Regions from separate parts of the Vibrio sp. 1069 genome, predicted to be linked through region 1. Evidence: predicted binding sites of a transcription regulator. Region 1 holds the regulator's gene; the other holds the start of a gene.
What was found. The regulator CRP, encoded in region 1, controls carbon source genes, mostly activating them, when cyclic AMP is high. The targets are predictions, from matches to a motif close to TGTGANNNNNNTCACA.
Positions count from the first base shown of each region.

Region 1 (11,678 bases):
TCTTCGGCAACACGTTTACGAATAAAGAACTCACCGACACCCGTAGTGGAAACTGCCACAACGCCATTTTCGGCCACCGTACCACAACCAATCAGAGCCGAATCTCCGACTCGGTTGTATTTCTTATTCGTCACGCCACCCGTACTGGTGGCAGCGGCTAAGTTGCCTTGTTGGTCCAATGCCACCGCACCAACGGTACCGTGCTTACGGTCATCTGGGTAACGAGATTCCGACAAAGCAAACAGTCCTTTCTCACGCATAGACAGTAACTGCTCATAACGGCGATCAGTAAAGAAGTAATCTTGCTCGGTATACTCATGGCCTTGCTCAAAAGCAAACTTCTCTGCGCCCTCACCCACCAACAACACATGATTGCTGTTTCGCATCACGTCACGAGCGAGCTCAATTGGGTTTCTGATATGACGAACCCCAGCGACCGCACCTGCTGCAAGGTTTCGCCCATCCATCACAGAAGCGTCCATTTCAACCATTTCGTTGTTGGTCAGCACTGAGCCTTTACCCGCATTAAAGTTAGGAGAGTCTTCCAATACTTTCACTGCCGCTACGACTGCATCTAAGGCTTCACCGCCCGTTTCTAGAATTTGATGTCCAGCTTTTACCGCAGCTTCTAAATCCGCCAAGATGGATTGTTGCAGCTCATCGCTCATCTGTTCACGCAAGATGGTGCCTGCACCGCCATGAATGGCAATCGAGAAAGGTTTCGTCATCACTTTGTCCAACTGTTATTCCTTGTATGGTTGGCACTACACCTTAGATAAACAAAAAGCGCAAGTTGAAAACTCAACTTGCGCTTTTCAAAGCTTTGCTAGATAAGATTATCTAGTGAAGGAGCTTATGATTAGTGAGAACCACAGCTACCGCCGCCACAGCAGCCGCCTTCTTCTTCGTGATCGTGGTCATGATCGTGACCACCACAACAGCCACCACCTTGGTGGATGTGACCGTGTTCGATCTCTTCTGCTGTTGCTTCACGTGTAGACATAACTTCTACTTCGAAAGTTAGTGTTTGACCAGCTAACATATGGTTACCGTCAACAACCACTTCGTTGCCGTCAACTTCTGTTACTTCAACAGGGATTGGACCTTGGTCAGTGTCAGCTAGGAAGCGCATGCCAACTTCGATTTGCTCAACGCCTTGGAATACGTCCGCAGGAACGCGCTGTACTAGCGCATCGTTGTGCTCACCGTAAGCTTCTTCAGGAGCTACCGTTACTGAGAACTTGTCGCCAGCCACTTTACCTTCAAGTTCTTTTTCAAGACCTGTGATTAGGTTGTTGTGACCGTGAAGGTAATCTAGAGGTGCTTCTGCTGTTGATTGATCAACAACGACACCGTCTTCCATCATTACTTTGTATGCAAGGCTTGCAACAACGTTCTTTTCAATTTTCATACTAACTCCAGGGAGATTAATTGACTTAACCTGAATGGGGTTAAGTACTGAGATATCTGGGTGTATTATGGGGATCAATTATCGAAGTTCAATTACTCCGGCTTAAAAATTCCGATCATTTCCTGATCTGAGTGTTTATTTTTCTCTACAGATTGTGGTTTGCGCTGCTCTGTAAACTCACACTCGACACACTCAACTAATTCGATGTTATTTTCAATCCACCAGCGCAGGGTATCTTGCTGGCTGCAATTTGGGCAGCTAGCGCCGGCAATAAAACGTTTCTTGATTTTCACGCTATTTCCTTAGCTTGAGTCTTGGCTCAAGTACTACTTCCAATGATTAGGTGACTGATGGTCGCTCTCCATTTCACGACCAAATATTTCTTCTAGCTCTTTGCGTGCCTCTTTCGCCCTTTGAGCTAATTTCTTATCTTCATTGTGTTGAGGCAATAAGTCCTTAAGCATAGCATTATCCAACTTGCGAAAATGTGCTTCTGCCCGCTTTGCTTGATAAGGGTGCATACCCAGTTCTACGAGCGCTTGGCGACCGAGATCTAGCGCCCCTAAAAATGTTTCACGAGAGTAATTCTCTACACCATGACTCATTAACTGGTAAGCCTCGACACGGCTTCTTGCTCGGGCTAACAACTTAAGTTTCGGGAAGTGCACGCGACAAATGTCCACGATAGCCATCACCTCATCAGGTGAATCAGTACAAATAATCAATGCTTCCGCTTTATCAGCACCAGCAGCCCTCAATAGGTCAATTTGTGTAGCATCGCCATAAAACACTTTGTAACCATACTTACGTAATAGGTGGATTTGGCTGGCATCACTTTCTAATACTGTCACTTTGATTTTATTGGCATACATTAAACGTCCGACGATCTGACCGAAACGTCCAAAGCCTGCAATGATAACGCGTGGTCGGCGATCCACGACTTTCGTGGTCATGCCCTCTTCTTCTTGATTCAGGGTATGAGCAAACCACTTCTTTTGTCCCATCAGCAAAAGAGGAGTCGTCACCATGGATAGACTGACCACCACCAACAGAAACGCCACTTGCTCTTTGGACAAAATGCCCTCTTGGCTCGCCGCGGTAAATATGACAAAGGCAAACTCACCGCCTTGGCTCAAAATTGCAGCCATACGGCTTCTCGCTTTGGCTCCAACACGGGCAGCTCTCGCCAATGCATACAAAACCAAACCCTTAACCACGACCAAAGCCACCACCGCACCGAGAATCTCTAAAGGATGTAATGCCAATAACCCCAAGTTTACCGCCATGCCCACCGCAATAAAGAATAACCCCAACAACAGACCTTTAAATGGCTCGATCGCGATTTCCAGCTCATGGCGATACTCACTCTCTGCCAGCAAAACGCCTGCTAAAAAAGTCCCCAATGCCATCGAAAGGCCGAGCTTTTGCATCACGACCGAAATGCCAAGCACGACTAAAAGTGCAGCAACGGTAAAGAGTTCACGAACGCCGCTCATCACGACAAAACGAAATAGCGGACGTAGTAAAAAGTGACCACCAATCAACAGTGCTAACACACTGCCTAAAATAGTGAAGACATCCAACCAACTTCCACCACTATGCCCGCCTGCTAGCAAGGGCAACATCGCAAGCATCGGGATCACTGCAATATCTTGAAAGAGCAGCACCGCAAAACCAGATTGCCCCGTTTCGGTACCATTAAGCCCTTGCTCTTCAATGACTTTAAGCGCAATCGCCGTCGAGGACAGCGCCAACCCCATCCCGATCACCAAACTCACTTGCATGCTTACGCCAAACATACTGACGACACTACCAATCACGGCGGTCGTGACCACAACCTGCGCACCGCCTAAACCTAAAATCGGCCCTCGCATCTGCCACAATTTTTTAGGGTTTAATTCCAGCCCTATCAAAAACAGTAACAACACAACCCCAAGCTCGGCAAAATGCAAAATGGCATCAACGTCGCTAATTAAGCCAAGCCCCCATGGGCCAATCAACACACCAGCGAGTAAATAACCTAAAACCGAGCCAAGCCCAAGGCGCTGAGCAATCGGCACCGCAATAACCGCAGCCGAAAGAAAGACCACACTGCTTTGAAGAAACTCACTGGTGATCGCCATACTGACCTCCTCGCTCTGCCGCTTGCCAGTTTTCAAGTGGGTTACTCAGCCATCCACGGTATAACTCGGCATGTTCGTAGCGTTCAATATCTGAAACATTTCTTGACCAATACAACACCAGTGGTTCAATCCAGTGCATTTGACATAGGGCTGCCGTCAGTTCAAACGGTTGCAAGATTTGCTCAAGTGGGTATTTGTTGTACCCCTTCGCGCTGAAGGCTTCTTCTTTACCACCTGTTGTAATGACACTGCGCCAGTATTTTCCTTCTAGCGCCGCACCTCCGCCAAACGCAAAGCCTTTACCTAACACTCGGTCTAGCCACTCTTTTAATAGGGCTGGACATGAATACATATAAAGTGGGTGGTGAAATACAATCACATCGTGAGCGAGCAACAACTCATGTTCGTAATTCACATCAATAAAGAAATCAGGGTAAACACCGTAAAGATCGTGCACAGTGACGTGATCAAGCGACTGAGCTTTTTTTATCATCACTTGATTGGCAATCGAGTTATGTGGCTCTGGATGAGCATAAATGACCAGAACTTTTGGGAGAATAGACGGTGCAACAGCCAAATGGTCGTCCTTGTGGTTATTTTTATCCGTTATCAAATTGTTATACTTTTTTGTACAGCATAATGCAATTAAAGCGAATCAATCGACTTTTCCGGCCAATACCCCTACTATTCACCGCTAGATATATACCCAAGTGGCTTTAAAAACGATTGAAACCACTTCGCTATGTAACCAAGCAACGCGCACTGCGCAAAGTGAATGAAAACTTTATGATTACCTTCTCTGATATTCAGTTACTGCGTGGCGGTAAACCTCTTTTAGACCAAGCTTCTGCGACTATTCACCCTGGCGATAAAGTCGGTCTTGTGGGCAAAAACGGCTGCGGTAAATCAACGCTGTTTGCCCTACTGAAAGATGAACTGTCAATTGATGCTGGCTCATTTAGCCAACCTCAACACTGGGAGTTGGCCTGGGTCGCACAGGAAACGCCTGCGCTAGAGCGCACTGCACTGGAATACGTCATTGATGGTGATCGCGAGTACCGCGCTCTCGAAAAGCAGTTAGCTGAAGCAGAAACACAAGACAACGGAACCCTAGTTGCCGAGATACACGGTAAAATTGAAACCATTGGTGGTTACAGCATTCGCGCTCGCGCGGCAGAACTGCTCGATGGTTTAGGGTTCAGCCAAGAGCAAATGAGTTGGAGTTTGACCCAATTCTCGGGTGGTTGGCGTATGCGTCTTAACTTGGCTCAAGCGCTATTGTGTCGTTCTGATCTACTGCTACTCGACGAACCAACCAACCACTTGGATTTGGACGCGGTAATGTGGTTAGAGCGTTGGCTACAAAACTACCCTGGCACGCTGATTCTGATCTCGCACGACCGAGACTTCCTTGATCCAATTGTTGGTCGCATCATTCACATCGAGAATCAGCAGCTGAACGAATACACGGGTAACTACTCGTCATTCGAAAACCAACGCGCACAAAAGATGGTGTTGCAACAAGCGATGTTTGAAAAGCAACAGAAGCAGATGTCGCACATGCAAAGCTACATCGACCGCTTCCGTTACAAAGCATCAAAAGCACGCCAAGCCCAAAGTCGTATCAAAGCTTTGGAGCGCATGGAAAAAGTACTGCCAGCTCAATTCGATAACCCATTTAGCTTTCAATTCCGTGAGCCAGCTGCGCTGCCAAACCCAATCATGATGATGGATGAAGTATCTGCAGGTTACGGTGACAACCTCATCTTAGAGAAGATCCGCTTAAACTTGGTTCCTGGCAGTCGTATTGGTCTACTCGGCCGTAATGGTGCGGGTAAATCGACCTTAATCAAGCTGCTCTCTGGTGAACTTAACGCGCAAGGTGGTGACCTAACTTACTCACAAGGCGTGAAAATTGGTTACTTCGCTCAGCACCAGTTAGAAACGCTTCATCCTGAAGAAACGCCGCTGCAACACATGATGCAAATCGCACCCGATCAAACCGAACAGCAGCTACGTGATTACCTAGGTAGCTTTGGCTTCCAAGGTGACAAAGCACTAGAAAAAGTTGCGCCGTTTTCTGGTGGCGAAAAAGCCCGTTTGGTATTGGCTTTAATTGTGTGGCAAAAGCCAAACCTGTTGCTACTTGATGAACCGACCAACCACTTAGACTTGGACATGCGCCAAGCACTTACGATGGCACTGCAAACATTCGAAGGTGCGATGGTGATTGTTTCGCACGACCGCTATTTACTGCGCGCTACGACCGATGACTTGTATTTAGTGCATGATCGACAAGTTGCTCCGTTCGACGGTGATTTAAATGACTATTATAAATGGTTAACCGAACAACAAAGAGCGGAACGCAAAGAAGCGCAGGCTGCGCAGCCAAGCAAAGATACGGCCAACAGCGCAGCTGCGAAGAAAGAGCAAAAACGTCGCGATGCAGAGTTTCGAAAACAGACAGCGCCAATTCGCAAAACGCTGACACAACTAGAAAATAAAATGGATAAGTTAGGTGCTGCACTGGCCGAAGCTGAAGAACAATTGGCGGACAACTCACTGTATGCGGCCGAAAATAAAGCTAAACTTAACCAAGTGCTGGCACTTCAAGCTTCCAGTAAAGCTGAGCTCGAAGAAATTGAAATGGAATGGATGTCTGCTCAAGAAACGTTGGAGCAGATGGAGCTAGAGTTTAATCAATGAGTAATCAACACGCTGAATACACACTCACCCTAGAACACCTTTGGCAGTTTAGTCTGCAATTTTATGGTGTGCGAGAAGTGAAAGAGGCGTGTTTATCATTACAGAACAACTACCACGGTAACGTGAACCTACTCCTGCTGCTCAGATGGCTCGATGAGCAGCAACTCATTTTCCAAGAAAAAGACTGGCCCTTGGTGCAAGACTGTCTAGGTAGAAGCGAAACTTTACTTCACTCCTTTCGCGACCTTCGTCGCCACCTTAAGTCTCAAGTCAATGACGCTTTGTATCGTGAGACCTTGCAGTTTGAGCTGCAACTAGAAAAGCAGCAACAAGCGGATTTGGTGGACTGCATTAACTCACTTACACTACTCAAAAATGATGGTGACCCACTGACGTTGAGATACTGTCGTCAACTCGGTGGGGAGCATTTGCAGCAAGCCTTTGCTATTCCGGTGCCAAACATTCAACCACCAAAACGCCCATAAATCTGTAGAATACCTATAATCTTTATAAAGGATTATATTAATAAGTTCTTCAACGGACACCGAAGGACCGCATAAGAGCAGTTAGGTATGACACAATTTTTCGCAGCCGCCGGGATCAAAAACCCGCATCTCCAAACACTTTTGCCGCGTTTTATTCGCAAAAAAGCGTTATTTACGCCGATTTGGCAAACCCTCGATACATCCGATGGCGACTTTCTCGATCTCGCGTGGAGCGAGAACCCAACCCAAGAGCCTGCACAAAAAAAGCCGATTTTTGTTTTATTTCATGGATTAGAGGGGTGCTTCTATAGCCCTTATGCCAATGGGTTAATGAATGCATTTGCTCAATCTGGATGGCTGTCGGTGATGATGCATTTTCGTGGCTGCAGCGGTAAACCAAACAAAAAAGCACGAGCTTACCACTCGGGTGAAGTGACGGATGCTCGTTACTTCCTAGAGCACCTTGAACAACGTTTTCCTGATAATCCCAAAGTTGCAGTTGGTATTTCTCTTGGCGGTAACATGTTGGCGAATTATTTAGCCCAATATAAAGACCACCCTATTTTGAATGCAGCGACTATTATCTCAGCGCCTTTAGACCTAGCGGCGTGTGCAAACCGTATAGAACAAGGCTTTTCAAAAGTGTATCGCCGTTATCTGCTTTCTTCACTGAAACGTAACGCGTTACAAAAGCATCATCTACTGCATGGCGAGCTTGCGCTGTCCTACAACTCAATAAAACGTGTCACACGATTGTATGAATTCGATGATTTGATTACCGCACCATTGCATGGCTTCAAAGACGCACAAGATTATTACGACCAATGCTCTGGCTTAAGTAAACTACAGCAAATCACGCTACCCACACTGATCATCCATGCCAAAGACGATCCGTTCATGACCGACGATGTGATCCCGAAGTTTGTTCTGCCAGATAACATTGATTACCGTCTCTTTGAACACGGTGGCCATGTTGGCTTCCTGACAGGAACGGCGTTAAAACCTAAGTTTTGGTTGGAGGAAGCGCTGCCCGCGTATTACGAAAGTATCGCCGCAGATTACCTTTCTGCTGTATCCAAGCAACGAACGCAGTAAACTAGCCGCTCATCATAAAAGTTAGAGGTATTTATGATCATTCCATGGCAAGACATTGCGCCGGAAACATTGGAAAACTTAATTCGTGAATTCGTCTTACGCGAAGGAACGGATTACGGAACCGTCGAGGTTTCTTTGCAAGACAAAATTGATCAAGTCAAAGCTCAATTGGAAAAAGGTGAAGCGGTTATCGTGTTCTCTGAGCTACACGAAACCGTCGATATTCAACATAAAACAAAATTTTAGACCCTTCACATTTTACCGTATCCCACTCGATGACAAGGTATTGTTACGTGCTATAGTGGGATATCGACCGTGCAGTAGTAACTCTACTGCACATTACAGGTAAGTAATTTTCGACAAGGTTTGTCATGTCAGCTAAACACCCAATTATTGCGGTTACTGGTTCGTCCGGTGCCGGCACGACCACTACATCTGAAGCCTTCCGTAAAATGTTCAATATGATGAACGTTAAACCCGCATGGGTTGAAGGCGATAGCTTCCATCGCTTTACTCGCCCAGAGATGGACATCGAAATCCGCAAAGCCCGCGAGCAAGGTCGACACATTAGCTACTTTGGCCCACAAGCTAATGACTTCCCGGGATTAGAAGAGTTTTTCCGTAAGTTCGGGCATGACGGCACTGGCAGCGTGCGCCGTTATCTGCACACGTTTGACGAAGCGGTTCCCTACAATCAAATGCCAGGCACGTTTACACCGTGGCAAGACTTACCCGAAAACAGCGACGTGCTGTTTTATGAAGGGTTACATGGTGGCGTGGTCGATGGCGATGTTAATGTTGCTCAACATGTGGATTTCTTAATTGGCATGGTGCCGATTGTGAACTTAGAGTGGATCCAAAAATTCGTACGTGACACTCGCGATCGCGGCCATTCGCGTGAAGCGGTAATGGACTCAATCGTGCGATCCATGGACGATTACCTCAACTATATCACTCCGCAGTTTTCTCGTACTCACATCAACTTCCAGCGCGTACCGACCGTTGATACTTCCAACCCACTTAATGCAAAAGGCATCCCTAGTTTGGATGAGAGTTTTGTGGTGATTCGCCTACGCGGTATCAAGAATGTCGACTTCCCATATCTGCTGGCCATGATTGATGGCTCATTCATGTCACGCCACAACACGATTGTCGTACCCGGCGGTAAGATGAGCTTTGCAATGGAGCTCATAGTTCGGCCTATCCTACAACAGCTCATCGAAACAGGGAAAATTGGCTAAAAACCTGCCTGCGAAGATGTTTACTTTTCATACCGTGATCATGTGCACAGTTTTGCTTACAAAATCTCAATCATGGCACGATTAAAATCAAGAAATCGTTTTCGAAAAAGGATACTATTTCTTACCGAAACACAAGAGAGCTTGCAGCATATAAAAAGTGCTCTTATTCTAGTAGGCCTAATTCAGGCTTAGCTAAAATATGGATAGCGCAAGCGTACCCTGCAGAGGAAGTGAGATATTATGGTTCTAGGTAAACCTCAAACCGACCCAACATTAGAGTGGTTTCTTTCACACTGTCATATTCATAAGTACCCTTCAAAGAGCACGCTAATTCACGCGGGCGAAAAGGCAGAAACTTTGTACTACATCGTTAAAGGTTCTGTTGCGGTTCTTATCAAAGACGAAGAAGGTAAGGAGATGATCCTTTCTTACCTAAACCAAGGAGACTTTATTGGTGAACTTGGTCTATTCGAGGAAGACCAAGAGCGCACAGCTTGGGTTCGTGCTAAATCTCCTTGTGAAGTTGCTGAAATTTCTTTCAAGAAGTTCCGTCAGCTTATCCAAGTAAACCCAGACATCCTAATGCGTCTTTCTGCGCAGATGGCTCGTCGTCTTCAAGTAACTAGCCAAAAAGTGGGTGACCTGGCGTTCCTAGACGTAACTGGTCGTATCGCTCAGACGCTTCTGAACCTTGCAAAACAACCAGACGCAATGACTCACCCAGACGGCATGCAAATCAAGATCACTCGTCAAGAAATCGGTCAAATTGTTGGCTGTTCTCGTGAGACAGTAGGTCGTATCTTGAAGATGCTAGAAGAGCAGAACCTAATCTCTGCTCACGGTAAAACCATCGTGGTTTACGGTACTCGTTAATCTCGAACTAGAGTGACACGAACAAAATTATAAAAGCCACCAATGGCAACATTGGTGGCTTTTTATTTACTCATGACCAAATGAGATAGGGTGCAGCGAACACTAATGAGTAAGCTTAACAGGTTAACCCTAAAACTTAGCCATTCGTACTTTCAAAGATTTTGTCAGCTGAAGCGGCCACGAAACCTGGGTACAAATCACCATTTTCCATCGGATAGCGCTTAGCAAATTCATAAAACCCGCCAGGGATAATTTCAGTGCCTTCGCTAAAACGAACCGCTACTTTATCTGCCATGGTCGATGACTGCTCTAGCAACACCTCAGGAGTGCCCTTCACTTCACCACCATTTTCATTAATGGTAAACCCAGCGGTACGCAGATGATCGTTTACCTGCTTCACTTCTTCATATTCATTGAGCTGGTTAACGCTCACCGTGAAGTGGTTTGCTCCGTAACCATGCGCCGCAAGCCAAGATGCGTACTCACTTTCTTTAGCCAACGTTTGGTAATCAGCAAAGCTTAAATCCCACAAGCGTCCACCATGTAAGAATGCGCTATCTTTCAGCTTGTCAGCATCGATTTGTGCCACCAAATTTTTCACAATCTCTTGTAGCTCAGGCGAGCACTCTTCAACTTTTAGCTCACTAATAAATACTTTAGGTTGCTTCGGATCTGGGTGCTCATAGTGCTTAGCAACCAGCTTTTTGCTTTCGAAAATGTAATCACCACACGCCTTGTAACCAATAGCTACAAATGGCTTAGCTAGAGTTTCAATACCAAGAGGCGCGATATTGAAGGTACGTAAAGCTATATGATCATTAATCAGAGGCTCATCTTCTTGAAGCAGCTGATGCACTTTAGCCGCCGAAGGGCAAAGACGTTGAATGTAATCTTGCCATAGCGATTCAAATAACACATCGGGCGTCATAACGACTCCTTGTTACGAGATGTAGAGTTTAAAGGTAAGCGGAAGTTGGCTGCTCGTTCACAACAAAAGTTGTCCAGAATAATGAACGAGCAACCATCAACCTGTGACGGTAAATGCCAGTCAGTCAACACGCTTTTCCGAGTCTTTGCTCACTTTTCGTGTTCTGCCAACGATCACTACAACCCATACCTAAATGATGCGCCGGCAAGGTGAGCCGCAATGCATAGTTGCGACTCTATTATTAAAACTTATAGCGCTACACCTGGACTCAATGTTGCAGGCAAGACAGTTTCTTGACCTTCCATTGATGCCATTGGGTACGCACAGTAATCTGCTGCGTAGTAAGCGCTTGGGCGCAAGTTACCCGACGCCCCCGGACCACCAAATGGCGCATCACCGCTTGCCCCAGTAAGCTGGCGGTTACGGTTCACGATTCCTGCACGAATGTGGTCAACGAAGTATTCCCATTCTTGGTCGTCGGTTGAAACCAAACCAGCAGATAAGCCAAAGCGCGTATCGTTTGCTAGCGCCACGGCTTTGTCTAATCCTTCGTAGCGCACCACTTGCAGAAGTGGGCCGAAGTACTCTTCATCTGGTAACTCAGCAATGTTCGTTACATCAATGATGCCTGGAGAAACAAACGCCGCCTCTCCTGCTTTCGCTTCAATCAAGCTTTCACCGCCAAGAGACTGTAGATTAGCTTGTGCATCAAGAATAAACTTGGCTGCCGCGACCGAAATTTGCGGTCCCATAAATGGCGCAGGTTCTGCAAATGGTTGGTCTACGCGAATATTGCGTGTCGCTTCAATGAGTGTG
Region 1 is NZ_JAWOWP010000024.1:29,385-41,062, reverse strand. It holds gene R7040_RS22375 (isoaspartyl peptidase/L-asparaginase family protein) at 1-728, opposite strand, end outside; gene slyD (peptidylprolyl isomerase) at 860-1,411, opposite strand; gene R7040_RS22365 (YheV family putative zinc ribbon protein) at 1,504-1,704, opposite strand; gene kefB (glutathione-regulated potassium-efflux system protein KefB) at 1,738-3,534, opposite strand; gene kefG (glutathione-regulated potassium-efflux system ancillary protein KefG) at 3,518-4,111, opposite strand; gene R7040_RS22350 (ABC transporter ATP-binding protein) at 4,321-6,240, shown strand; gene R7040_RS22345 (TIGR02444 family protein) at 6,237-6,725, shown strand; gene R7040_RS22340 (hydrolase) at 6,813-7,820, shown strand; gene R7040_RS22335 (YheU family protein) at 7,854-8,066, shown strand; gene R7040_RS22330 (phosphoribulokinase) at 8,192-9,061, shown strand; gene crp (cAMP-activated global transcriptional regulator CRP) at 9,302-9,934, shown strand; gene R7040_RS22320 (DUF1338 domain-containing protein) at 10,071-10,862, opposite strand; gene astD (succinylglutamate-semialdehyde dehydrogenase) at 11,111-11,678, opposite strand, start outside.

Region 2 (11,678 bases), on a different contig from region 1:
TGTTTTTATCCGCCATAACGTTGCCCTGACGTAGGGTTGAATTTATTTTGAATTTTTTTGTACATTTCAACTCAACTCGCTTGCATAGATATAAGCTGTGATAGCTTAGAACTCTACATATAAAAAGGTTAGAGCTCTAATTTTTGGTTAAGGCTTGGTCCTGTGAAATCGGTTAGGTACTGTTATCCTTAGATTTATTTATTGCTTGATTTCACTCAGGGTGATATTTATCGCTGTAGTTTAGGCAACGTATGGAATAAAAAATGGAAGCCGAACAGTTAGAAGTGCTCAATTTCATTAGCCAGTACCCACCTTTTGATGACCTACCTGAAGAGCAGCTTAGAAAAATTGCTCTCAATGCCGAGGTTGCATACTTTCGGCAAGGAACAAAAATCCTTAACTTCGGAGATACGATCCGCGACTTGTATATGGTGAGAAGTGGGGCGGTAGAGATTTATCGACGTAAAGGTGAACTTTACAACAGGATTGATGCTGGTGGACTGTTTGGTCAGATGGGGTTGTTGATGAACAACCGCGTACGTATGCCAGCCAAAGCGATAGAAGACACTCTCGTTTACTGTATTCCGGAAAACATCTTCAATGAACTTTGTGATGAGTTTGAAAACTTTGCGGACTACATGGAACTGGAAGATAGCGCGCGTTTGCGAAGCGCAATATCTAGCCGCTCCGAAAGCAATGACTTTACCACCGCTAAGGCACGTAAAATCTTAGCAAGAGATCCAGTAACTCTGGAGGCAACGGCTTCAATTCAGGAAGCTGCGATACTAATGGCAGAGGAAAATGTCACCTCTCTGCTCATTATTCGCCCGACAGAGGAGCTCACAGAAGAAGATGATGAACAGCTGCTTGGAATATTGACTGATCGCGATCTTTGCATTCGCGTACTAGCTCAAGGTATTGATACCAATATTCCAGTGAGTGAGGTCATGAGTTATGACGTGGTTTCATTGGATTATAACGCCTATGTGTTTGAGGCCATGTTAACCATGTTGCGTTACAACGTGCATCATTTACCAATTTTAAAAGATAAAAAGCCGATAGGAATTATTGGCATGACGGACATCGTTCGTTACGAATCTCAGAACAGCCTATTGCTAGTGAGCTCTATTTTTCAGCAAACCAGTGTCGAGGATCTCAAGCAGGTTTCTGAACAAGTAAAAGACTGTTTCGTAAGGATGGTCAATGAAGATGCCAACGCGCACATGATTGGTCGAGCCATGTCGGTTATAGGCAGTAGTTTCAAACAACGCCTCGCTGAATTAGCTGAGCAAGAGTTCGGCCCAGCGCCCATTCCTTATTGTTTAGTCGCAATGGGTTCAATGGCGAGGGATGAGCAGCTAATTGTAACGGATCAAGATAACGCCCTTATTCTCGATAACAGTTATGACGTTGAGATTCACGGAGAGTACTTTGAAAAGTTTGCTAAATTTGTTTGTGATGGTTTAGCGGCATGCGGCTATGCTTATTGTACTGGAGACATTATGGCTACCAACCCAGAATGGCGAAAAACTCGTGCAGAATGGGAAGAATGCTTTGGAAACTGGATAGACAATCCAACTCCTGAGAGATTGTTAAATAGTAATATCTTTTTTGATCTCCTCGGTGTGCATGGGCGAGTGAAATGGGCGGAGCAATTAAGCAGCTTTATTGTGAGACGAGCGAAAAGAAATAACCGCTTTCTTGCTTGTATGGCGTATAACGCAATACGTAGGACGCCTCCACTGGGCTTTTTCAAAGACTTTGTGATGGAGAAAGATGGTCGTCATCGCAACTCGATTAACTTGAAGCGAAGGGGGACGGCTCCGTTGGCCGATTTAATACGGGTGCATTCTCTGGCAATCGGTTCGCGATCGCAAAACTCTTTCGACCGTTTAGATGACATTAATGATGCTGGCATTTTACCGAAAGGTCGAGGTTTGGATTTAAGGGATGCGATGGAGCTAATCTACATGGTTCGAATTCGTCACCAAGCCCTTGATATAGAAAATGGAGAAGAGCCAGACAACAATATTGAGCCGGAGAACATGTCTGAATTTGAACGTCGAAACTTAAAAGCAGCATTTCAAATTCTAAGTAACGCTCAGAACTTCATTAAGTTTCGATACCAGAGAAGTAGCAAATAATGTGGTTCTCAAAAAAAGTAGAAAAAGAACAGCCGTTGTTGGATACATCCCAGACGCCAGAGTGGTCAATGTTGTTCAAACAACTCGCTAAAGAAGCGAAAGACCAGAGGCTCAAACGCTATTATTCGACACCAATGGTTAATGGGGAAACACCAATTGAACAAGTGCCATTTGTCTCGGTAGACTTTGAGACAACAGGATTGAACTCGGAAGAGGATGTCATTCTCACGATCGGACTTGTGCCGTTTACTATTGATCGTGTTCAATGTAATGGCTCTGCTCATTGGGTCGTTAACCCAAACAGAGAGTTAAACCACGAGTCTGTCATTATTCACGGTATCACTGACTCTGAGGTTAAAAACGCGCCGCAGCTGTCTCAGATCTTGGGTGAAATATTGGATGCGTTGTCAGGCAAAGTGGTACTTGTTCACTACAAGAACATTGAAAGGCAGTTCTTTAATAACGCCTTGCTAAATAGCATCGGAGAGGGGATACAGTTTCCTGTTGTTGATACGTTAGATATTGAGTATGCGATACAACGCCGTGAATGCAGAGGTTTTATCAATAAGTTGAAAGGCAAGAAACCCGGTTCTGTACGATTAGGGCACGCTCGTGAAAGATATGGCCTCCCTGCTTATCAACCTCACCATGCCCTGACGGATGCGTTAGCAACTGCGGAGCTGTTTCAAGCACAACTGCAGTATCACTTTAATCGAAACATGCCAATATCTTCGGTTTGGCAATAGGCGTTATTTATGGTGAAAACAATAAAATGCAATGAGAGATAGGGGGCTTTAAGATTATGATGGCGGATTGAGTAACCGCTTATAAGAACAATGTTTTATGAACATGTGCTTGGTAGTGATGAAGACGTTTCATTACTCGAACTCCGACGAAAGTAATTTAAACTTGGTCACGTATTTTTAAGGAGATTATCCGTGAGCACCGATAATAACGGTGGCATTCAACGCCCCGATGGAAAAGTAAACGCAATAGATACTGACTATCAAATTGGTCAGGATAACGTTGCGCTAAAGGTAGGCCCATTTGGCCTTGATATTCACAACCGTGTTTTTGCAATTTCTGGCTTAGCAATCGTCATGTTTGTTGTGATAACACTATTATTCCGAGAACAGGTAGAGCCGTTTTTTGCAGACCTACGAGCGGGTTTGTTGCACAATTTAGACTGGTTTTTTCTCGCTTCAGGTAATATTTTTGTCATTGTCTGTGTCGGATTGATCTTCACACCATTAGGCCGTGTACGAATCGGTGGTACTGAAGCAACACCGGATTACTCCTATGCCGGATGGTTGGCAATGCTATTTGCTGCGGGTATGGGCATTGGTCTCGTATTCTTCGGTGTATCAGAACCGATGTCCCATTTTAGTTCTGCGATTGGTGGCGTGAGCGTTGAGAATGGTGTACGTACTGACTGGGCACCGCTAGGTGGTGCAGAGGGCGATGCAACTGCAGCTTCGGCATTAGGGATGGCTGCGACGATTTACCACTGGGCACTTCATCCGTGGTCAATATACGCGCTCTTGGCTCTTGGGCTGGCTATCTTTTCATTTAACAAAGGTTTGCCACTCACCATGCGCTCAATTTTTTACCCTTTGTTTGGTGAGCGTGTATGGGGTTGGACTGGTCATATTATCGATATTCTTGCAGTGGTAGCGACGGTTTTTGGTTTAGCAACATCGCTAGGCTACGGTGCGTCTCAAGCCGCAACGGGTTTGAACTTCCTGTTTGATGTCCCAATGACCAATACCACGCAGGTTATATTGATTATTGGTATTACTGCGCTCGCTTTAATCTCTGTTGTGGCTGGACTCGATAAGGGCGTGAAAATCTTATCTGAAATCAACATGGGTCTTGCAGCGCTGCTATTGCTATTTGTTATTGTTGTTGGCCCAACGATTGCGATTTTAACTGGTTTCTTCGAGAACATCGTTTCCTATGTGGCTAACATCCCTGCCTTATCTATGCCATTTGGACGAGAGGATGTGAATTACTCTCAAGGCTGGACGGCGTTTTACTGGGCGTGGTGGATTTCTTGGTCACCATTTGTGGGTATGTTCATCGCACGTGTGTCTCGCGGTCGTTCAGTTCGTGAGTTTATTATTTGCGTTATTCTTATCCCATCTTCAGTTTGTGTGTTATGGATGACGGCTTTTGGCGGTAACGCAATTAGCCAATACGTTAATGATGGCTACGAGGCGGTGTTTAACGCAGAGCTACCTTTAAAACTTTTTGCCATGTTAGATGTTATGCCATTGGCTGAGATAACATCTTTTGTCGGCATTATCTTAGTCGTGGTGTTCTTCATTACCTCTTCTGACTCAGGATCACTGGTTATTGATACTATTGCTGCGGGCGGTAAGGTCGATGCACCAACGCCACAACGCGTGTTCTGGTGTACGTTTGAAGGTTTGGTTGCGATTGCATTGATGTTGGGTGGTGGTCTAGCTGCTGCTCAAGCAATGGCGGTGACGACTGGTTTACCATTTACTATTGTTTTGCTTGTTGCAACGGTATCTTTGATAAAAGGTTTGATGGATGAACCTCGTCCAAAGGCGGTTTCTAAGAAATCAAAATAACTAGTATCAGCAGTTAAATTATTGATAAAAGCGGTATGCGAAAGCATGCCGCTTTTTTTTGGATTTCTATTTTTCTCTGAGAAATGAACAGCATGGAAAACGGTCTTATTCTGGTTGTTTTTTGTGCTTCTCATTTAGGTGACTATTTAATAAATTAGACCTCGAACTATTTTAACTTTTGGTTAATAGGTTTATTTTTGTGATATATATCACAAAAATACCGATAAAAAGGCGGATTATTTGATTTTTAGTCGCGAGGGATGCCCATAATAAAAAGGAAATTTAATTAGACCTCAAAGGATATGTATTTTCACATGATCACATCAGCACCTTGGGTCCTTTATCCAGAGATTGGAGAAGACTCAAGTAAAAAATGGATTTTTCGTGAGCCTAAAATCTCTGATGGTGACGACATTTACAGCTTGATTGCAGACTGTCCTCCATTGGACATGAACTCATCTTATTGCAATTTCCTACAGTCTACGCATTTCAGCAAAACCAGTATTTTGGTTGAGCAAAAAGGCGAAATCGCAGGTTTCATTTCCGGTTATCAGAAACCAGACGAGCAAGACGTTTTATTTATCTGGCAAGTTGCAGTCTCACCTCGCTTTAGAGGTCATGGTTTAGCATTCCGCATGTTGAAAGAACTTCTCACCCGAGAGGAATTAGGCGGTGTTAAATCGGTAGAAACTACCATCACGGAAGATAATAAAGCCTCTTGGGCACTGTTCAAAAAGTTAGATGCGATGAACGGCAATTCTGGCCAAGTAAGCACATTTTTGGATGAAGAAGCCCACTTTAAAGGCAAACACGATACAGAATATTTGTATCGCATTCCTCTCAAATAATCCTCAAACAATAGGAATTAAAAACGGTCTCATCATGGATATTTTCAAAAAGCAGGAATCCAACGTACGCTCATATTCAAACAATTTCCCGGTCGTTTTTCGTAAAGCGAAAGGCTGCTGGCTAGAAACAGAACAAGGTGAACGATACTTAGACTTCCTTGCTGGAGCGGGATCTCTAAATTACGGCCATAACAATCCAGTACTAAAACAAGCGTTGCTTGAGTACATTGAAATGGACGGTATTACTCACGGTTTGGATATGCACTCAGAAGCGAAAGCATCGTTTCTGGAAGCGTTGGATACTTACATCCTTAAACCAAGAAACTTGGATTACAAGGTTCAGTTTACGGGCCCAACAGGTACTAACGCTGTTGAGGCGGCATTGAAGCTGGCTAAAAAAGTAAAAGGCCGCGACAGCGTCGTTGCGTTTACTAACGGTTTCCATGGTTGTACTGCTGGCGCACTGGCTGCAACGGGTAACCAGCATCACAGACAAGGTAACGGTTCTAGTCTAAGTAACGTCACTCGTATTCCATTTGAAGGTTACGCTGGCGTAGATGGTCTCGCGCTGTTCGAAACAATGCTAAATGATAACTCTGCAGGTATGGATAAACCAGCCGCTGTACTTCTTGAAACTGTGCAGGGTGAAGGTGGTTTAAATGCTGCTTCAAACGAGTGGTTACAACGTTTGAGCAAAATCTGTAAAGCCAATGACATTCTTATGATTGTCGATGACATTCAAGCAGGTTGTGGACGTACCGGTACTTTCTTTAGTTTCGAGCCGTCTGGTATCCAACCGGATATCGTGACGCTATCGAAGTCGATCGGTGGTTACGGTTTGCCGATGGCTGTCGTATTACTTAAGCCTGAGCTTGACCAGTGGAAGCCAGGCGAGCATAACGGTACGTTCCGTGGCAATAATCACGCCTTTATTACTGCTGCAAAAGCACTAGAAATTTACTGGGCAAACGATGATTTTGAAACACACATCAAGCAGTGTTCAGACAAGGTAAGTGCTGTTATTGACCGTTGTGTTCGTCGCTTTCCACAAATGTTTGTGCAGAAAAAAGGCCGCGGCATGATGGTTGGTATTGAATGTATCAATGGTGACATGGCATCTGAAATCGCGAAAAACTGTTTCGAGAATGGAATGGTGATAGAGACAGCGGGTCCAGACGATGAAGTTGTGAAGTTCTTCTGTCCACTAACCATCAGCGAATCAGAGCTAGATCAAGGACTAAGCATCTTTGAAAATGCAGTAGAGACTATCGCTGCGAAACATTTCAAACAAGCATCTTAATAAGGATTTTAATTATGATCGTCAGAACTCTAGATGAATGCCGCAACAGCGAACGACGTGTTGTTTCAGATAACTGGGAAAGTGTCCGCATGTTGTTGAAAGACGACAACATGGGTTTCTCTTTCCACATCACAACGATTTATGAAGATACAGAAACTCATATTCACTATCAAAACCACCTTGAATCGGTGTTTTGTATGAGTGGTGAAGGTGAGATTGAAGTTGTAGGTGGAGAAACGTACCCAATCAAACCAGGTACATTATACATCCTTGATAAACACGATGAGCACTACTTGAGAGCTTATAAGAATAAAGAAATGGTAATGGCGTGTGTGTTCAACCCACCGATTACTGGCGCTGAAGTGCACGATGAAAACGGTGTTTATCCTCTCGTTGACTAAAAGATGATGGTGGGGTGCTTTGCCACCCCACACTTTACTATCTCTTCTTTTTTCTTTTTAAAGTTACCAATCAAAAAAGGCTTATCATGACATTTACCGTAGAAAAAATCGGCGGTACATCAATGACAGCATTTGATGCTGTTCTCGACAATATTATTCTTCGTCCCAAAACGCCATACAATCGTATTTTTGTCGTATCTGCATACGGTGGTATGACCGATGCGCTGCTCGAGTGTAAAAAAACCAGTAAACCAGGCGTTTATCAGCTTATCGCGAAACGCGACGACAAATGGGAAGAAGCGTTAGCGTACGTTGAAAGCCGTATGTTGCTGACCAATGAAAATATTTTTGCGGACCCAATGAATCGTATCCGTGCGGATAAATTCATTCGCTCCCGCATTGCTGAAGCGAAAAACTGTATCGCGAATATTTTAGAAACCTGTCAGTACGGTCAATTTTCGTTGCGCCAGTACTTGCCTCAAATTCGAGAGTTTCTCTCGTCTATCGGTGAGGCACATAGTGCTTACAACACAGCACTAAAACTAAAAAATATGGGTATTAACGCTAAGTTCGTTGACCTGTCTGGTTGGGATAATCAAGCGCCAAGAAGCCTTGATGAGTCGATCAGTGACGCGTTTGCTGATATCGATGTATCAAAAGAACTGCCAATCGTGACAGGTTATGCTTACTGTAAAGAGGGCCTAATGCACACTTATGACCGAGGTTATAGTGAGATGACATTTAGCCGAATTGCAGCAATAACAAAAGCGGATTTAGCAGTAATTCACAAAGAGTACCACTTGAGCTCAGCGGACCCACGCGTTGTTGGCCCTGAAAAAGTATTACCAATTGGTAGTACAAACTATGACGTAGCGGACCAACTTGCGAACCTTGGCATGGAAGCTATTCACCCAAATGCCGCTGCGGGTTTGCGTGAAAGTGGTATTGAGCTACAGATTAAAAATACATTCGAACCTGAACACGAAGGTACTTTAATCTCTTCAAGCTATCGTCCGGAAGAAGACAAAGTCGAGATCATCGCAGGTAAAGAAAAAGTATTTGCACTGCATTTGTTTGACCAAGCAATGGTAGGAAAAGCCGATAACGTTAGTTACGAATTGATGGAAATCATCTCCGATGCTCGTGTAAGTTTGGTTGGTAAAGAGATGAACGCGAACTCTATTACTTACTATCTAGGTGGCAGTACAGATAGCTTAAACAAAGTATTGTATAAAGCCGAGAAACGTTATCCGAATGCCTCGATTAAAGGTCGTATGGTCGCGCTTATCTCAGCCATCGGTTCACAAATTGATACCAACAAGACGTTGGCAAAAGGTGTACTTGCATTGATGAATAATGGTGTTACGCCAGTTGCACTGCACTCATCATTGAGAAATGTAAATGTTCAATTTGTTGTCGGTGATAAGGAATACCAGCACGCGATTTGCGCATTGCATGATGAGTTTTTCCAAAGTAGCAGTTTAGCTAAATCGGTTAATGTGGCTTAGTTTATCCACGGTTAAAATACAAAGGAGAGCAGGTTAGCTCTCCTTTTTTTGTTTTTCAGTTTGTACTCACAATGCCCGCTTTGTATAGGCTAAACAGGCGATTTAAGTAAGTTCCTGTGTGGCGATACATATAAGCCAGCAGAATGGTCTGCTGGCTTAATGTTACTGATTAACTAACGTTAACTTAGTTTACTTAAACTTGCTGATTTCTTGTTCAACTTTGTCTAGTTGCTGCAGCTTCTCTTGCATTTTTAGAGAGTCGTAGTTTAGTGAAGCAGGGTTCATCGCTGTGCCACGTTGCATTGGGTATTCTGGAAGTGTTTTAAAGAACTCTCCCACAACGTCTTGAACAGGTACAAATAGCCACATGTTGTCAGCCATCCAACGCAAGTACATTTGTGATTCGCTTGGGCCTTTTTCGAATGGGTCAGCGCGTAGGTGGATGATTTTAGGCCAGTTCGGAGCAAAACGAACTGCGTTACTTAGGTTCCCTTCAAGCGTTGCAAAGTGAAGTTTCCAGTCATTCCAGCGGACAGCGTTTAATTCACCATTAGACGTAAAGTAAAGCAGCGACTCACGAGGGCCTTTTTCTTCCTTACCTTCAAAGTATGGCATGAAGTTATAACCATCTAAATGTACACGCCACTCTTTGCCATTTGCTTTGTAGCCTTCTGCCAGTTTTTCTTTTACATCAGGTACGCCAGCAGCTGCCAATAATGTAGGCAACCAGTCTTGGTGTGCCATCATTTCATTGATCTTGGTTCCTGGCTTAATGACGCCTGGCCAACGAACCAGTTGAGGAACACGCATACCGCCTTCCCAAGTTGTACCTTTTTCACCATGGAATGGTGTTGCGCCACCATCTGGCCAAGTCATGGTTTCTGCGCCGTTGTCCGTTGAGTAGATAACGATAGTGTTGTCTGCAACACCTAGCTCATCCAGCTTGTCGAGTAAAACACCTACATGATCATCATGTTCCAGCATACCATCGGCATAAATGCTTACACCTGATTTACCTTGGTATTTTTCCTGCAAGCGAGTCCAAACGTGCATACGAGTGGCGTTATGCCAAATAAAGAAGGGTTTATCCGCCTTAACTGCTTTTTCCATAAATGCCAAAGAGCTCTCTAGGAACTCTTCATCTGCGTGCTCCATACGTTTTCGTGTCATCGGGCCAGTGTCTTCAATCTTACCGTCGGCATAAGACTTAATGACACCACGAGGGCCATAGTTTTTACGAAACTCTGGGTCTTTAGGGTAGTAATAAGTTTCAGGCTCTTCTTCTGCGTTTAGGTGATATAAGTTACCGAAGAATTCGTCAAAGCCGTGTTTGGTCGGTAAGTGCTTATCTTGGTCACCTAAGTGGTTTTTACCAAATTGACCCGTCATGTAACCTTGTTCTTTTAACAGATCTGCAATGGTTGGCGCCCAATCAGGTATACCGTGGTCAGAGCCTGGCATACCAATTGTTAACAAACCCGTACGAAATGGCTCTTCACCTGTAATAAAGGCCGCGCGACCAGCAGTACAAGACTGTTGTCCGTAGTGATCTGTGAACAACGCGCCTTCATTCGCTATACGGTCGATGTTTGGCGTTTTGTAACTCATCATACCTTGGTTGTATGCGCTGATATTCCAGTAGCCGATATCGTCACCAAAAATTGCCAGAATATTCGGTTTGTCGGCTGCCATAGCGGCACTGGACGCCGCTAACAGTCCTGCGCCTACAGCGATTTTGCTCAATTGATTTGCCATAAAAACTCCAGATTGTTGAGAGTAAAGATAAGCACAAGTGAGCCTTATGCTTAGTTGCTGCATAAGTTAATGATGTATATAGAAAAATCCTCTTATACTCGATATAACCATAAGTTATTGCTAGGTTGTAACCATTTGTTAATTAAAAAGAAATAGGATTGTTCTGTTAGTTTGTAGAGATTCGTAAAGTAGATTTAGATCACTTAAGAGCCTTATTTTTATTGCGTAGTAGAAGAGGGGATGGAAATGAAAAACAATAGGATGCTCGCTTGTTTTACGGTCCTAAAGCAATACTAAAGTCGTTATGTATTGCTTGTAATTATTTGTATAACCAGTGATTTAGTGTCTATATTGATTTAGGTTGTACATTATAAATATAAGGATATCTATGAGTCAGTGGGCAGGCCGGTTTCGCATTTTATTGCTGGTCAACGTTGTTGTCAGTTTTATGGCTTTTTCTCAAGAGTTATTAACAGAGAAACCAAATATTCCTTCAGGCTTAAATCCAGAATATGCTGGCACACAAGCTTGTATAGATTGCCACCAAAACGAGGTGGAGGCCTGGAAAGGGTCACATCACGATATGGCCATGAAGCATGCAAGTACAACCTCTGTGCGTGGTGATTTTGATAACCATGTTGTAACGCACAAAGGAATGCCTAATCGTTTTTTTAAAAAAGGCGACGAATTTTGGGTCAATATTCAAGGTGCTGACGGGCAATGGCGTGACTATAAGATCAGCTATACATTTGGCTGGGAGCCATTACAGCAGTACATGGTCGAGTTTGAAGATGGCCGCGTGCAGCTTATTCCTTTTGCTTGGGACACAAGAGCTAAAGTTGAAGGGGGACAGCGTTGGTTTCATCTTTATCCAGAAACGACAACAACGGATGAATTCTATTGGACCAATACCGGGCAAAATTGGAACTTCATGTGTGCTGATTGCCATTCAACGAACCTAAAGAAGAATTACGACGCTGACAAAAACACTTACAACAGCTCATGGTCAGAGATTAATGTGGGATGCGAAGCATGCCATGGTCCCGCTAGTCAGCACATAGAACTGGCCAAGAAATACAAAAATGCTGGCACTTCTTTTGAGCATGACAGCCATTATGGCTTTGA
Region 2 is NZ_JAWOWP010000001.1:473,546-485,223, forward strand. It holds gene R7040_RS02130 (DUF294 nucleotidyltransferase-like domain-containing protein) at 264-2,144, shown strand; gene R7040_RS02135 (3'-5' exonuclease) at 2,144-2,890, shown strand; gene R7040_RS02140 (BCCT family transporter) at 3,083-4,741, shown strand; gene ectA (diaminobutyrate acetyltransferase) at 5,056-5,589, shown strand; gene ectB (diaminobutyrate--2-oxoglutarate transaminase) at 5,624-6,889, shown strand; gene R7040_RS02155 (ectoine synthase) at 6,904-7,290, shown strand; gene R7040_RS02160 (aspartate kinase) at 7,377-8,798, shown strand; gene R7040_RS02165 (arylsulfatase) at 8,988-10,553, opposite strand; gene R7040_RS02170 (tetratricopeptide repeat protein) at 10,942-11,678, shown strand, end outside.
Region 2: the regulator CRP is predicted to act here: its motif matches at 4,940-4,955, upstream of ectA (diaminobutyrate acetyltransferase).